4 regions of the Secundilactobacillus muriivasis genome follow, and region 3 is predicted to be linked to each of the others. Evidence: predicted binding sites of a transcription regulator. Region 3 holds the regulator's gene; each other region holds the start of a gene.
What was found. Region 3 encodes Rex, which represses fermentation and respiration genes when NADH is low (regulators of the CRP and FNR family bind a similar motif). Its sites were predicted from a motif close to TTGTGAANTANTTCACAA; they were not measured.
Positions count from the first base shown of each region.

Region 1: a site for Rex is predicted at 1,626-1,643, ahead of ACYVR3_RS02880 (NADP-dependent (R)-specific alcohol dehydrogenase). Genes of this name have one in related genera too.
Region 2: a site for Rex is predicted at 1,826-1,843, ahead of ACYVR3_RS08200 (1-propanol dehydrogenase PduQ). Genes of this name have one in related genera too.
Region 4: a site for Rex is predicted at 1,634-1,651, ahead of adhP (alcohol dehydrogenase AdhP). Genes of this name have one in related genera too.

Region 1 is NZ_BAABMI010000011.1:3,525-6,738, forward strand. It holds gene ACYVR3_RS02875 (pentapeptide repeat-containing protein) at 1-600, shown strand, start outside; gene ACYVR3_RS02880 (NADP-dependent (R)-specific alcohol dehydrogenase) at 797-1,555, opposite strand; gene ACYVR3_RS02885 (AI-2E family transporter) at 2,101-3,214, opposite strand, start outside.
Region 2 is NZ_BAABMI010000031.1:59,452-62,665, reverse strand. It holds gene ACYVR3_RS08205 (ANTAR domain-containing response regulator) at 1-290, opposite strand, end outside; gene ACYVR3_RS08200 (1-propanol dehydrogenase PduQ) at 478-1,617, opposite strand; adenosylcobalamin (AdoCbl) riboswitch at 2,030-2,188, opposite strand; gene ACYVR3_RS08195 (cob(I)yrinic acid a,c-diamide adenosyltransferase) at 2,337-2,897, opposite strand; gene ACYVR3_RS08190 (helix-turn-helix domain-containing protein) at 3,085-3,214, opposite strand, start outside.
Region 3 is NZ_BAABMI010000009.1:25,413-28,626, reverse strand. It holds gene groL (chaperonin GroEL) at 1-1,143, opposite strand, end outside; gene groES (co-chaperone GroES) at 1,203-1,487, opposite strand; gene ACYVR3_RS02215 (redox-sensing transcriptional repressor Rex) at 1,735-2,373, opposite strand; gene ACYVR3_RS02210 (ABC-F family ATP-binding cassette domain-containing protein) at 2,913-3,214, shown strand, end outside.
Region 4 is NZ_BAABMI010000016.1:22,108-25,321, reverse strand. It holds gene adhP (alcohol dehydrogenase AdhP) at 595-1,614, opposite strand; gene ACYVR3_RS04555 (response regulator transcription factor) at 2,115-2,801, shown strand; gene ACYVR3_RS04550 (ATP-binding protein) at 2,798-3,214, shown strand, end outside.

The DNA.
Region 1 (3,214 bases), on a different contig from region 3:
GATTACCCCATCGTTGAGAACCAAACACTGGCCTTTGACGATCTCCAACCAGAACATACTTACCAAAACTGTACGATTACCTATGCCCACGAGGCCATCAAGTTAAGCGACCTGATCCTTGACCACTGTACTTTCCAGCAGGAGAATTTTTCCGCTGGCGAATGGTTAGACTGCACGATTCGTCACTGTCGTTTTCTGAACGCGGATTTTAGAAACAGCCAGTTCTATCGGTGTCACTTTGAAGCGGATCAGTTAGTTGGTAGCGACTTTGGCAACAGCCACCTCAAACAGGTGACGTTCCACGATGCTCAGGCTGACTACTGTAACTTTTCCGAAGCCAACTTAGATGACTGCCACTTTGAAACGACTCGGTTGCAGGAAAGTGTTTATCAAGCCACAACGATTAAACATGCGCTCAACTTTGACCGCTGCGACTTAACCGGCGCCGATTTTAGTGATACGGCGTTGAAAGCCGTTGATTTTCGGACCAGCATCATCGAAGATTTTCGGTTCTCACCGCGGTTAGTTCGTGGTTGCCGAATCGATCCGCTTCAGGCGGTGCCGTTCGCGTTGGCGCTGGGCGTTACGATTGAAGATTAAACTAACACAAAAAGCTCGCCGAATTCGAGATCACGAATTCGGCGAGCTTCTTTGTTGTAAGTAACAATGGCCAACCAACGGGGCACCGCCCATCAGTTGACCACTGTCAGTTGAGAAATCCACTTCTTGAGAAATTCACTTCATTAACATCTCACAACAGCTTTAACGGCGCCTACTCCTACGTGTTAACCATTAATTATTGTGCTGTGTAACCACCATCGACAACGAATTCAGAACCCGTTGCAAACTTCGATTCATTAGAAGCCAAGTAAACGCACATGTACGCAATGTCATCGGGCTCCCCAATGTGCCCCATTGGCGTCTTAGTCCGTTCTGACATGGCTGCTTCAGCCCCCGGCAAGTCATCGACTAGTGGCGTTTTGATGTACCCTGGGTGAACCGTGTTGACCCGGACACCGTAGTCCTTCAAAGCGCAATCCAAAGCAGCTGACTTCGACATGATCCGAACAGCACCCTTCGATGCGTTGTAAGCACCCAAGTTAGGATCACCGATGAAGCCTTCAATTGAAGACATGTTGATGATTGAAGCACCTAGGTTCTTATTCTTCATCCGTTGAATGGCCAAACGTGTGCCAAAGAATACGGCATCCAAGTTAATGGACAACAGTTTGTGCCATTCTTCCGTCGTCGTGTTTTCAATGCTCTTGTTGACAGCGATCCCGGCGTTATTAACTAACGTTGATACGGGACCAAAGGCCTTTTCGGTTTCGTCAAACAAATCGACCCAGCCAGCTTCATCCGAAGCATCATGCTTGAAGAACCGAATCTTATCCGGTCCACCAATGCTAGCAGCAGCCTTTTCACCAACGTCGGCGTGGCGGCCAGTAATAACCACTTTTGCCCCTTCGTCAACGAAACGCTTAGCAATGCCTAAGCCAATTCCTAACGTACCACCTGTAACGATTGCAACCTTACCTTTTAAACGATCTGTCAAACCGAACACCTCCAGCGAAATTACATCGATTGATGTTGATTTAAGGATAGCACCATTTTGGTCAAAAAGATAGTGTTTTTCTTCACAAATAATCTTTTTTTGAAAGTATTTCGTTTCTATTACTCAATAATTAGAATAATGTAATGTACGCTGTTAACGTGTATTTACCAATGTATTATTTACTTATTATTGATAATAAAAACGATTTCAGTTCATTTAACTCGATATTTTTTAACGTGACAATAATCACATTCAAGCGTTTTTTCACTAAATGTAATTTGAAAATCGTTGACTAAAAAGAACCTAGTCGATGGTGGTTGACTAGGTTCTTTTTTTAATTTAGTTGGTTACTTTCAATCGTGTTAGTTTGCGGTTGGTAGTTTTCAACTGCTTTGTTCCACCTCTCTTGAGAACTCTAAATCATGGCCGATACTGCTTAACCGTTCTTCTGTCCTCGAGCCTAAACGGGCCCCGCAAAGCAGAGACCTGCACCTAAGCTACACCAACCACAAACCCCAAAAACCGGGGTTTCTGGTTGGTGTAGCTTAGGCTCCGGTCTCTAACCGCTTTGCTCCGCCCTCTCTTCTCAACAACTCATTCTTCACCAACCGATAAATCGTTGCAGCAACTGGGACGCCCAGCAACATGCCCACAATGCCGCCTAGACCGCTACCAATCGTAATGGCTGCTAAGACCAAGATGCCTGGCAGGCCAATTGACGTGCCGACCACTCGTGGGTAGATTAAATTACCTTCAACTTGTTGGAGAATCAAGATGTACACAATGAAGAACACCGCTTTAATTGGTGAGGTGACTGCAATCAGCACGAAGCCAACGATTCCACCAATCCAAGCACCAATCATTGGGATCAATGCGGTGACCCCCATTAACGCCCCAACGGAGACGGCGTCTGGGAAGCGGAATAACAGCATGCCCAACATACATAACGTCCCAAGAATGAAGCCTTCCAACACTTGGCCGGCAATGAAGCTTGAGAAGACCTGGTTCGTTTCACGTAACACGTAATGCGTTTTCGTCACAAATTTTTCCGGTAAGAACGCCAACATCAAGCGGTCCAGCGTCCGGCCAATTTTTTCCTTACCCATGATGAGATAAATTGAAAAGATGAAGGCCAAAATGAAATTCATCAAGCCCTTCGTCAAGCCGCTGAAAATCGATACCGTGGACGAGAACACCCCACTGGCGCCCACCTGCAGGTATTTCATCACCTTCGACTGAATCGAGGTCCAGTCGAATTGACTGCTGGCTAACTTTTTCGTGATGGCCGTACTCTGGTCAAACTTCGTCAGCCACTGGTTCACATCGTTGATCGTACTTGGCAATGCCTTGAAGAATCCACTGATGGCGTCCACGAACTGTGGAATCACCAACCGCAATACCCCACTAATGATCAATAGAATAAGAATGATTGATACCACCAACACGATTGGTCGGCGAAGTCCCGCCAACCACTTTTGCTTCGTGTGTGGCCAAAACCATTTTTCAAGTTGCCGGCACAGCAAGTTCACGCAGTACGCCATCGCTGCCCCCAAAATCAATGGCATCACAACGTTGAACAAGTTGCCAATCGAGCCAAAGACCTGTTTTGGATAGATCACACAAACCAAAAAGATGGCTAAGACAACACTGTATTTCACA
Region 2 (3,214 bases), on a different contig from region 3:
CCAATTCGCCCAGCCGTGTCCGTATCCGCCTCATCACTGTAAGCAGATAGATAAATAATCGACTGAGTCAACTGATCTTCAACAATTCGTTTACCGGCCTTTAATCCGTCTAACAACGGCATCCGGATATCCATGATGACCAGATCTGGTTTCTGTCGTTGGCACACATCGATGGCTTCAAAACCATCACCCGCTTCGCCAACAACTTCATACCCTGCCTGTTCCAAAATATCCCGAATGTCTAACCGAGTAATCGGTTCATCATCAACAATTACAATTCGTTCATTCACGATAACCACCCCTTATCGCCATAGTTAAAATCAACTTTTCAGTTACTATCAGAAGCACATGGTTAATTATTGAAGCGTTTCCATTTATTCTGCCATGTTAGCTGACATTCTTGTTCCTATCAAGTAATAAAAAAATTACAATTCATCAACATTTCTCATTTAAGCGATTTTCACAATGGCGTTAGTTTTAAGAGTAGCTTGTCTCCAAAATCTTGATCACATCATCAACGCTTGGTACCCGAGGGTTAGCAGCCGTTGTACCATCCTTGAGGGCAGCTTCAGCAATTTCGTGCTTCGTTTGTTCGAAGAGGTCATGGCTGATACCGTAGTCTTGGAAAGTTGCTGGCATGTTCAGCTTCTTGCGGAATTGGATAATGTGGTTGATCAAACTGCGAACCGCAATCTTGGGGTTGGATCCGCGAATGCCAAGGAAGAGTGCTAACTTTGCATACTTGATGGCAGCCTGGTTTGGTGTTTCCATGATACCCTTTTCCATTTCAGCGTTGAATTCAATGATATGTGGCATGAGAATTGTGTTCAATCGACCATGTGGGATATGGTACTGGGCACCAGCTGCGTGCGCGATACCGTGATTCAGTCCCAGGTTAACGAGGTTGAAGGCCATCCCAGCAATACATGACGCATCATGCATCTTCTGGCGAGCCTCCAAGTCAGAACCGTCATCGCTTACCCGTTGTAGGTATTCGAACACCATCCGGAACCCCTTTTCTGCTAACGCGTCCGAGAAATCGTTGGCGTTAATTGAAACGTAAGCTTCCAAACAGTGCGTTAGGACGTCCATCCCCGTATCAACTGTGATATGTTGCGGTGCTGAAACGACCAAATTGGCGTCTAGCAAGGCAACCTTTGGTAAAATCTCATCAGTTACCAGCGGGTATTTGATCCCCTTTTCGCTGTCGGTAATGACTGCGAAGTTGGTCACTTCCGATCCGGTCCCACTCGTTGTTGGCACCGCAATCAAGTCGAGGTCGACTTCACCGTGTGATGCTTGTTTGGCGAAATACTTCATCGCCTTCGTTGCATCAATCGCTGAACCACCGCCAACAGCAACCAACAACGTTGCTTTGAATTCCTGAAGTGCGGTAATTCCTTTGGTAATCTTGGTAATTGGCGGATCAGGTTGGATGTCTGAGAAGATCGACAACTCATTCTTAGCTTCAAGATGATCGGTAATCTTACTCAAACTGCCTGATTCAACCATAAATGGATCAGTTACAACAAAGATCCGCTGATCATGGATGTCTTCCAAGCCGGATAACGCCCCGTCACCAGACCAGATCTGTGTTTTAAACTGTATTTTCTCCAATCGCATAACCTCCTTTACACTTTCGATTAATAAATAAAAATGAAAAAAGGCGCTTTAGGCCATACTAAATAGTATGAACTAAAGCACCATCGCTTTTTTGTGTACGCCATTGTACGAATTATCAATTTTATTTACGTATTAAATATAGCGCTTACACGAATTGGTGTCAACGTTTTTTTAGTGCATTAATATATAACTCACTAAATGATTGGGAAAGCTATCACAAGCAAAATTAAAGCAATTGCCGTCACTACGCGGTTAACACCTGTTCGCTAAAAAAATGAGCCTCAGGGGCTAACCCCAGCCTCGTTTGCCAACTTTTTCAATTAAAAAAGAGCCGCATCGCTGCGACCCCACCATAAACGCCATTGTTTACGTTACCCGCACCCCATTGTGCAGGTTGAATTGACATGAAAAACATTTCGCCTTTTCCACGAGGCAAAATGTCACTTCTCATAAGTAGATTACTAAAAAGATCTGACTGATAGTAGTATACCACTACTAATCACAGTGGCGGGACCGTACCGGAATCACACCGGTTTCCGTTTAGTAAGCCTTTTCATTCAATTGTTGTTCTTAGAATACCATTTTTATACAAATCTGTCCACTAACACTATTTTGCGCTACGATTACTTTTAGTACTTCAACTGGCGTTATTTGTTGATATGATAAGTTTTGCACAATTCACTAATTTACTAAATTAATAATTGGTCTAGTTATTAATGAAAAACCTGACCACCATGTTCATAGAAAACTTCAGGTGTCCCCTGTCGATAGTTAACTACCCGCGCCAGTGCGTAAAAATAGTCGGATAATCGGTTAATAAACTTCAACATCTCGCTTGGTAAGGTTACTGACCAATTCAGTGACACAATCTGCCGTTCCGCTCGCCGCGTGATCGTCCGGCATACCTGGAACAAGGCCGATTGTTCACTCCCACCAGGCAAGATAAACCGTTGAATAGCCGGTGGCTCGTCCTGATACTGATCAATCTTACTTTCTAACCAACCAACGTACTTTGGGTTAAAGCGCATCGTGTCATCATTGAGATTCGGATTTGCAAGATCACTCCCAAAATCAAATAAACAGTGTTGCAGCTGCAGTAGTTCTGCTTGAATATCTTGTTCCTTTGAATCAAGTTTGGTGGCAGCCAACCCAATGAAGGTATTTAATTCATCAATCGTGCCGTAAGCCCACACGCGGTCTGAATCCTTGCTGACGGTCCCGCCGCCAACCAGTTTCGTGGTGCCCTTGTCGCCAACTTTCGTATAGAGTTGCATCTCAAGTCCTCCTTTACAACTAAAAAAGGGGCACCAAATAACGACTCAACCCTGAGTCATCATTTGGCGCCCTTGCCAACTTATTACCGTCAGTATAGCGCTTACATCATTACTATTCAACCATCGTTATGAACCAAGGCTGACAAATTAAGCACTTAATTATAGGAAAACAATTTTTAAATTCAAATTATTTTTCTTCAGGATGCCGCTTCACATCCAACCGATACGTGATCTCCAACACCACCAGCGCGGCCAGCGTTACCCCGGCGGCCATGACCAGCTTAGTCACCCAACTCGTCCACTGCCAGCCAACAATT
Region 3 (3,214 bases):
GGCACCAACACGGATAACAGCAACCCCGCCGGCCATCTTAGCCAAACGTTCCTTTAGCTTGTCACGGTCGAATTCAGAAGTTGTGCCTTCGATTTGTGACTTGATTTCAGCAACCCGTTCTTCGATTTGTTCCTTAGAACCGGCACCTTCAACGATGGTCGTGTTGTCCTTGGTAACGTTAACCTTGTTAGCTTGACCAAGTTGTTCAAGGGTTGCGTCCTTCAAGTTCAAACCAAGGTCGTCGGTGATAACAGTCCCACCAGTTAAGACGGCAATATCTTGTAATTGCGCCTTACGACGGTCACCAAAGCCTGGGGCCTTAACAGCAACAACGTTGAACGTCCCACGCATCTTGTTCAAAACAAGGGTTGGTAAAGCTTCACCAGTAATGTCATCAGCGATGATCAAAAGTGAACGGCTTTGTTCAACAACACTTTGCAACAATGGCAAGATGTCTTGAATGTTGGCAATCTTCTTGTCAGTGATCAAAATGTAAGGGTTGTCGAGGTTGGCTTCCATCTTATCGTTATCGGTAACCATGTATTGTGACATGTAGCCGCGATCAAATTGCATCCCTTCAACAACGTCAAGACTCGTATCAACACCACGTGATTCTTCAATGGTGATGACCCCATCATTACCAACCTTTTCCATGGCGTCAGCGATCAATGAACCAACTTCTTGGTTAGCTGATGAAATGGAAGCGATTTGGGCGATATCGTCCTTAGTAGCAACCTTGTGGCTCATCTCGTGTAAAGCCTTAACAGCGGCTTCAGTGGCTTTTTCGATCCCGCGACGGATACCAACTGGGTTAGCACCGGCAGTAACGTTCTTCATGCCTTCGTTAACGATTGCTTGGGTCAAAACAGTGGCAGTCGTCGTCCCATCACCAGCGATATCGTTGGTCTTTGAAGCAACTTCGGCAACTAACTTAGCACCGAGGTTTTCAAAGTGATCAGACAATTCAATTGCCTTAGCAATCGTTACCCCATCGTTAGTAATGGTTGGGTTGCCGTATGATTGTTCCAAAACGACGTTACGACCCTTAGGACCAATGGTGGTCTTAACAGTGTCTGCTAATTTATCAACGCCACGTAACATTGCTGAACGCGCGTCTTCAGAAAACTTGAGTTCCTTAGCCATAATTTATCTTCACCTCATAAAATAGTTGTTAATTTAAGTTCAGCGTTTTAAATACTGGATTAGTCGACGACTGCGACAAGATCCTTTTCGTGAACGACCAAGTAAGTTGCGTCCGCGTACTTCACTTCAGTACCGGCGTATTTATCAAACAAGACGGTGTCGCCTTCTTTAACGATTGGCGCAACCTTTTCACCATTATCAAGCACGCGGCCTTCGCCAACGGCAATTACTTTAGCAGTTTGTGGCTTTTCTTGAGCATTGCTTGCAAGTACGATGCCGCCAACAGTCGTTTCTTCTTCTTCTTGTGCTTGTAAAATCACACGGTCTCCTAATGGTTTTAACACTTGAATCCCTCCAATAAATGTAAAGTTTAGCACTGTTAGCACTCACCTAACATAAGTGCTAATCACAAGTACTACTATAAAATTATTCGTTTTCAATTGCAAGTTATTTAACCAAGATATTCCCGAAAAATTCAGTTGTTTTTTAACTCACCCTTGAGAATCAACGCTATCATGGCCTTTTGAGCCGCTAAAAATGGCAACAAAAAAACTGACTAATTCCGGAAAATCCGTTATCAGTCAGTTCAGATTAAGCTTCTTCGTTATAGTGGTCTAAGAAGTAAATTAAAGTTTGTAATTCGTTGGTTAAATCAACGTTTTGAACCCGAACATTGGTTGGTACTGAAACCCGAATTGGGGTAAAGTTCAAGATACCGCGAACACCACCCGCAATTGCTTCATCGGTTGCATCCTGTGCAACCTCAGCGGGCACCGTTAAAATAACGATTTTGATTTGTTGATCGTTCAATTGTTGCCGCAATTCGTTCATTGGATAAATTGGCACACCACTCTTAACGGTGTTTGCCAAATCATCGCGAACATCAAATGCCGCGCTGATTCGCACGTTACTGTTTTGGTGGAAATTAAAGTTGAGCAACGCATTCCCTAAATTACCAACCCCGATTAAAGCTGCGTTAGTCAGCTTATCCTGATTTAAAATCTTCTTGAAAAATTTAAGTAAACTATCAACGTCGTAGCCATAACCCCGTTTACCGAGGGCTCCGAAGTAGGAAAAATCGCGCCGGATCGTTGCCGAATCTACCTTAACGGCTTCGGAAAGTTCGGTCGAGGAAACCCGGGTCTTATCAGCATCCCGTAAGATGTTGAGGTACCGGTAATAGATTGGTAGCCGTTTGGCCGTCGCTTTTGGAATCTTTGTTTCAGTCAAGTTAAATATCCTCCTTGTGAATTTTGGTAACTAAAAATGATCTCAACTTCAATAATAGCTAACCCATTAAATGATTACTGCTTGTGAAATTATCATCCGAGTCAATTGTAGCATAATCATGAAGTTTGTGAAATGATTTTCAATAAAAAACCGGCAACCTCCCCTTACCGACCATGGCAAAAGCGTGTTACTTCAATGATTTCACAAGGTTAATTTTTTATCAAGTTCCCATAGATTGCCTTTAATTCAGCCAATTTCATCCAGTCATTGACAATTGATTGGGGACGTTGTGAAAATAATTGGCCGTTTATATCATGTAATTGACGGTTATTTTTCTTAATTGACTATCAGAATAAAATGTTCGTGAAAGCGCATACTTTACCTAATGATGATTGCTACCCACTTATTGAATTAACCACCCGCTAATTGTTTGATCCACTAGGCCATTTCCCATCCGTTCGGCCAACTTAAGTAAAAACCATGCTATAATTAGAGGATATCCTATATTGTGATTCATTCGAAAGGCAGGCTGATTCAACATGTTATTACAAGTCCAACAAGTGACACGGCGATTCGGTGCCGATACCCTTTTTTCTAATGTCAGCATGGACGTGCCCGAACACGGCCGCGTTGCGCTTGTTGGTCGAAACGGTGCCGGTAAATCGACGCTCATTCGCATGATTACCGAAGGCGAAACCCCGGACGAAGGTCAAATTATTTCTAAACGGGGCATCACGATCGGTTACTTAGCCCAAGATACCGGGCTTGATTCCAACCGCACGATTTGGGAAGAAATGGCCAGCGTCTTCAAGGCCCTTCAGGAACAAGAGGCTAAGTTGCA
Region 4 (3,214 bases), on a different contig from region 3:
CGTGGTGGCCAGAAAGCGCGTGGTTGGCAAGTTTCTATAACTTCAGGAACCCTGGAAATGACAGTTTAAGTGGCGCCGAATTCTGTAGCCTGAACGAGCACTTTTCAATGCGGCTTTGGCGAGCGAAGCGTCGACAAACAGCCAACACCCAAATCGCACCCAAATCGCACCCAAATCGCACCCAACACTTACGCTGGACACAAGTGACAGCGTGCAGTGCGATAATATAACGTGCAGTGAGTAGCCAAAAAACGTCCCTAACCAGTACATAACCGTGGTTAGGGACGTTTACTTTGATCCGGTAAGAAGAGGGGTTAGGCGTTCTTCTTAGCGTTTTCAAGTGATTTCATGATTGAAGGGTTCTTTGAGTGACAGTCCTTGATCATGTTTAAGTCAGCTTCGCTGAGCGTAACCGTGTATTCAGCCATTGTTAAGCCTCTTTTCTTATGTAATGCTTTAACTATAGCACATTTAAAATTTAAAGTGCAACTATCGGTTGAGGGCACTTTGAATAGGACTAAAATAGAAACCAAAAAAGCCGTAATTCCCAGAATGAGAACTACGACTTAAATCGATTTTATCCGAAGTTTAAATTTATTCCTTAGTGAAATCGATAACCATCCGGCCGACGATTTGGCCAGCCTTCATTTCATCAATGATGTCGTTGATTTCGCTTAAGCGACGAGTTTGGACGATAGGGTGAACCTTACCTTCGGCACCAAATTGGAAGGTTTCGGCAAGGTCTTGACGAGTCCCAACAAGTGAACCGGCAACTTGGATCCCATCAAGCACCGTCTTGGCGATGTTTAATTCCATATCGCCTTGAGGAAGAGCAACGGCAACCAAACGGCCATCTGGACGTAAGGCGTTAACTGATTGGGTAAAGGCAGACTTGTTAACGGCAGTAACTTGCGCGTTGTGGACCCCACCAACTTGCTTTTGGATTTCTTCAGCAACGTCTTGCGTGTGACGGTTGATTAAAATATCAGCGCCATTATCCTTGGCAGCCTTTAACTTATCTTCGTTCCCATCAACGGCAACAACGTGAGCACCAAAGACGTGCTTAGCATATTGGATAGCCAAGTTACCTAAACCACCGGCACCAACAACTTCAACCCATTGACCAGGCTTAGTTTGACCAACTTTTAAAGCTTTGTACATGGTAACACCGGCACAGGTTAATGACGTTGCTTCGACTGGATCAAGGCCTTCAGGAACCTTAACGGCGTAGTTAGCATCAACGATAACTTGTTGTGCCATGGCACCATCAACAGTAAAGCCGGCGTTTTGGACGTTACGACAAAGGGTTTCGTTACCCGTTAAACAGTATTCACAGTGACCACAGCCCTTGAAGAACCAAGCGATTGAGACCCGGTCGCCAACTTTTAAGTTTTCAACGTCATCGGCAACTTGTGAAACGATTCCGACACCTTCGTGACCGATGATCCGGCCAGGTACAGCGCCGAAGTCGCCAGCGGCAACGTGCAAATCTGTGTGACATAATCCACAATACTCAACGTCAACTAAGGCCTCACCGTGGTGAATTGGACGAAGGGTAACATCTTTGATATCAACGTAGCCATCTACTGAATCACGTACAACTGCTGCTTTCATAATTAAAATAACCTCTTTCTCGTTTATGATTTCACAATGTTATTTAAACACAGGTTTTCCAAAAGTTCAAGTGATTTTTTGAGCAATCATAATTCTTTTCAAAAATTTATCCTATTAAGAAAGAGTAATGATTATTTTCAAATTAAAAAACTGGTGATTATGGATTAAATTAAACGTCTCAGCGTAAAACCGTTAAAAAATGAGAATTCAGCTCACATCATCGTTGTGGTAAAGCCCGTTAATATGGTATTATGAGAATTGCAATTAGACGTATTCTCTCTATATGAGAGTCTAAGAAATCGCTGTTTTTTACGGTCAGTCGAGATTAGAATTTAGACAAGTGGCTATTAATAGAATCGTGTAGCTTGATGAGACGATTCGGTTAACGGTCACGATGCTAAATCGGGTCATAAATTGAGCAGTAATTAGCACTGGTTTAACTACTGTCGGCGTTTCACATTAAAACGTAAAAAAATTTGGTTATGAGGAGTTCGTTTAAAATGAGTCGAATTTTAATTATTGAAGATGAAAAGAACTTAGCACGGTTTGTTGAATTGGAATTAAAGCATGAAGGTTACGAGACTGAAGTTCAATTTAACGGTCGGACAGGGTTAGATGCCGCATTGGCTGAAGACTTTGATGTTATTTTGCTTGATTTAATGTTGCCAGAATTGAACGGGATCGATGTTGCTCGTCGAATTCGCGAAGTCAAGAGCACCCCAATTATCATGATGACTGCACGGGATTCAGTGATCGACCGAGTTTCTGGGTTTGATCATGGTGCTGATGATTACATCGTTAAGCCATTTGCGATTGAAGAATTATTGGCACGAGTTCGGGCACTGTTGCGGCGGATCCATATCGAAAGTGAACAAAAGGACTTTAAGCAGACCACGGTCACTTACAAGGACTTGACGATTGAAAAGGAAAACCGGGTCGTTCGTCGTGGCGATGAAGTGATCAACTTGACGAAGCGCGAATACGAATTACTGTTAACGTTGATGGAAAACGTGAACGTTGTTTTGGCGCGTGACGTCTTATTAAACAAGGTTTGGGGTTACGAATCCGAAGTTGAAACGAACGTGGTTGACGTTTACGTGCGTTACCTCCGAAACAAGATTGACCGGGCGGGTGAAAAGAGCTACATCCAAACCGTTCGTGGTACTGGGTACGTGATGCGTTCATGAGCGAGACACCAATTCAGGCTCCAACGGCTAAAAAGCGTCGATTATCAGTAAAGTGGAAATGGGCGCTCGGCACAGCTGTCGGCGTCTTTATCATTTTCTCAGTCTTTTCCTTGCTGTTGTTCAAGGGCCTTTCGGGGGTCTTGCTTCAACAAGAAAAATCGCATGTAAACAGTACGGTTGACACGGTTTTAAGTCGGGTAGATAACCTACAAGGCCATTTCACGACTAGCGCGGTTGGGACAGCATTACAACCAACATTGAATGAGCCGAGTGGGTCGATTCAGGAGAGCACGAATATTTATCAAAATACCGTGATTACGGATCTTTCTCGAGATAGTACCGGTGTGACGGTATTTGATGCCAAAAAACAAGAAATTTTTACATCACGTGAAAATCAACTCAAGAATGAGAAG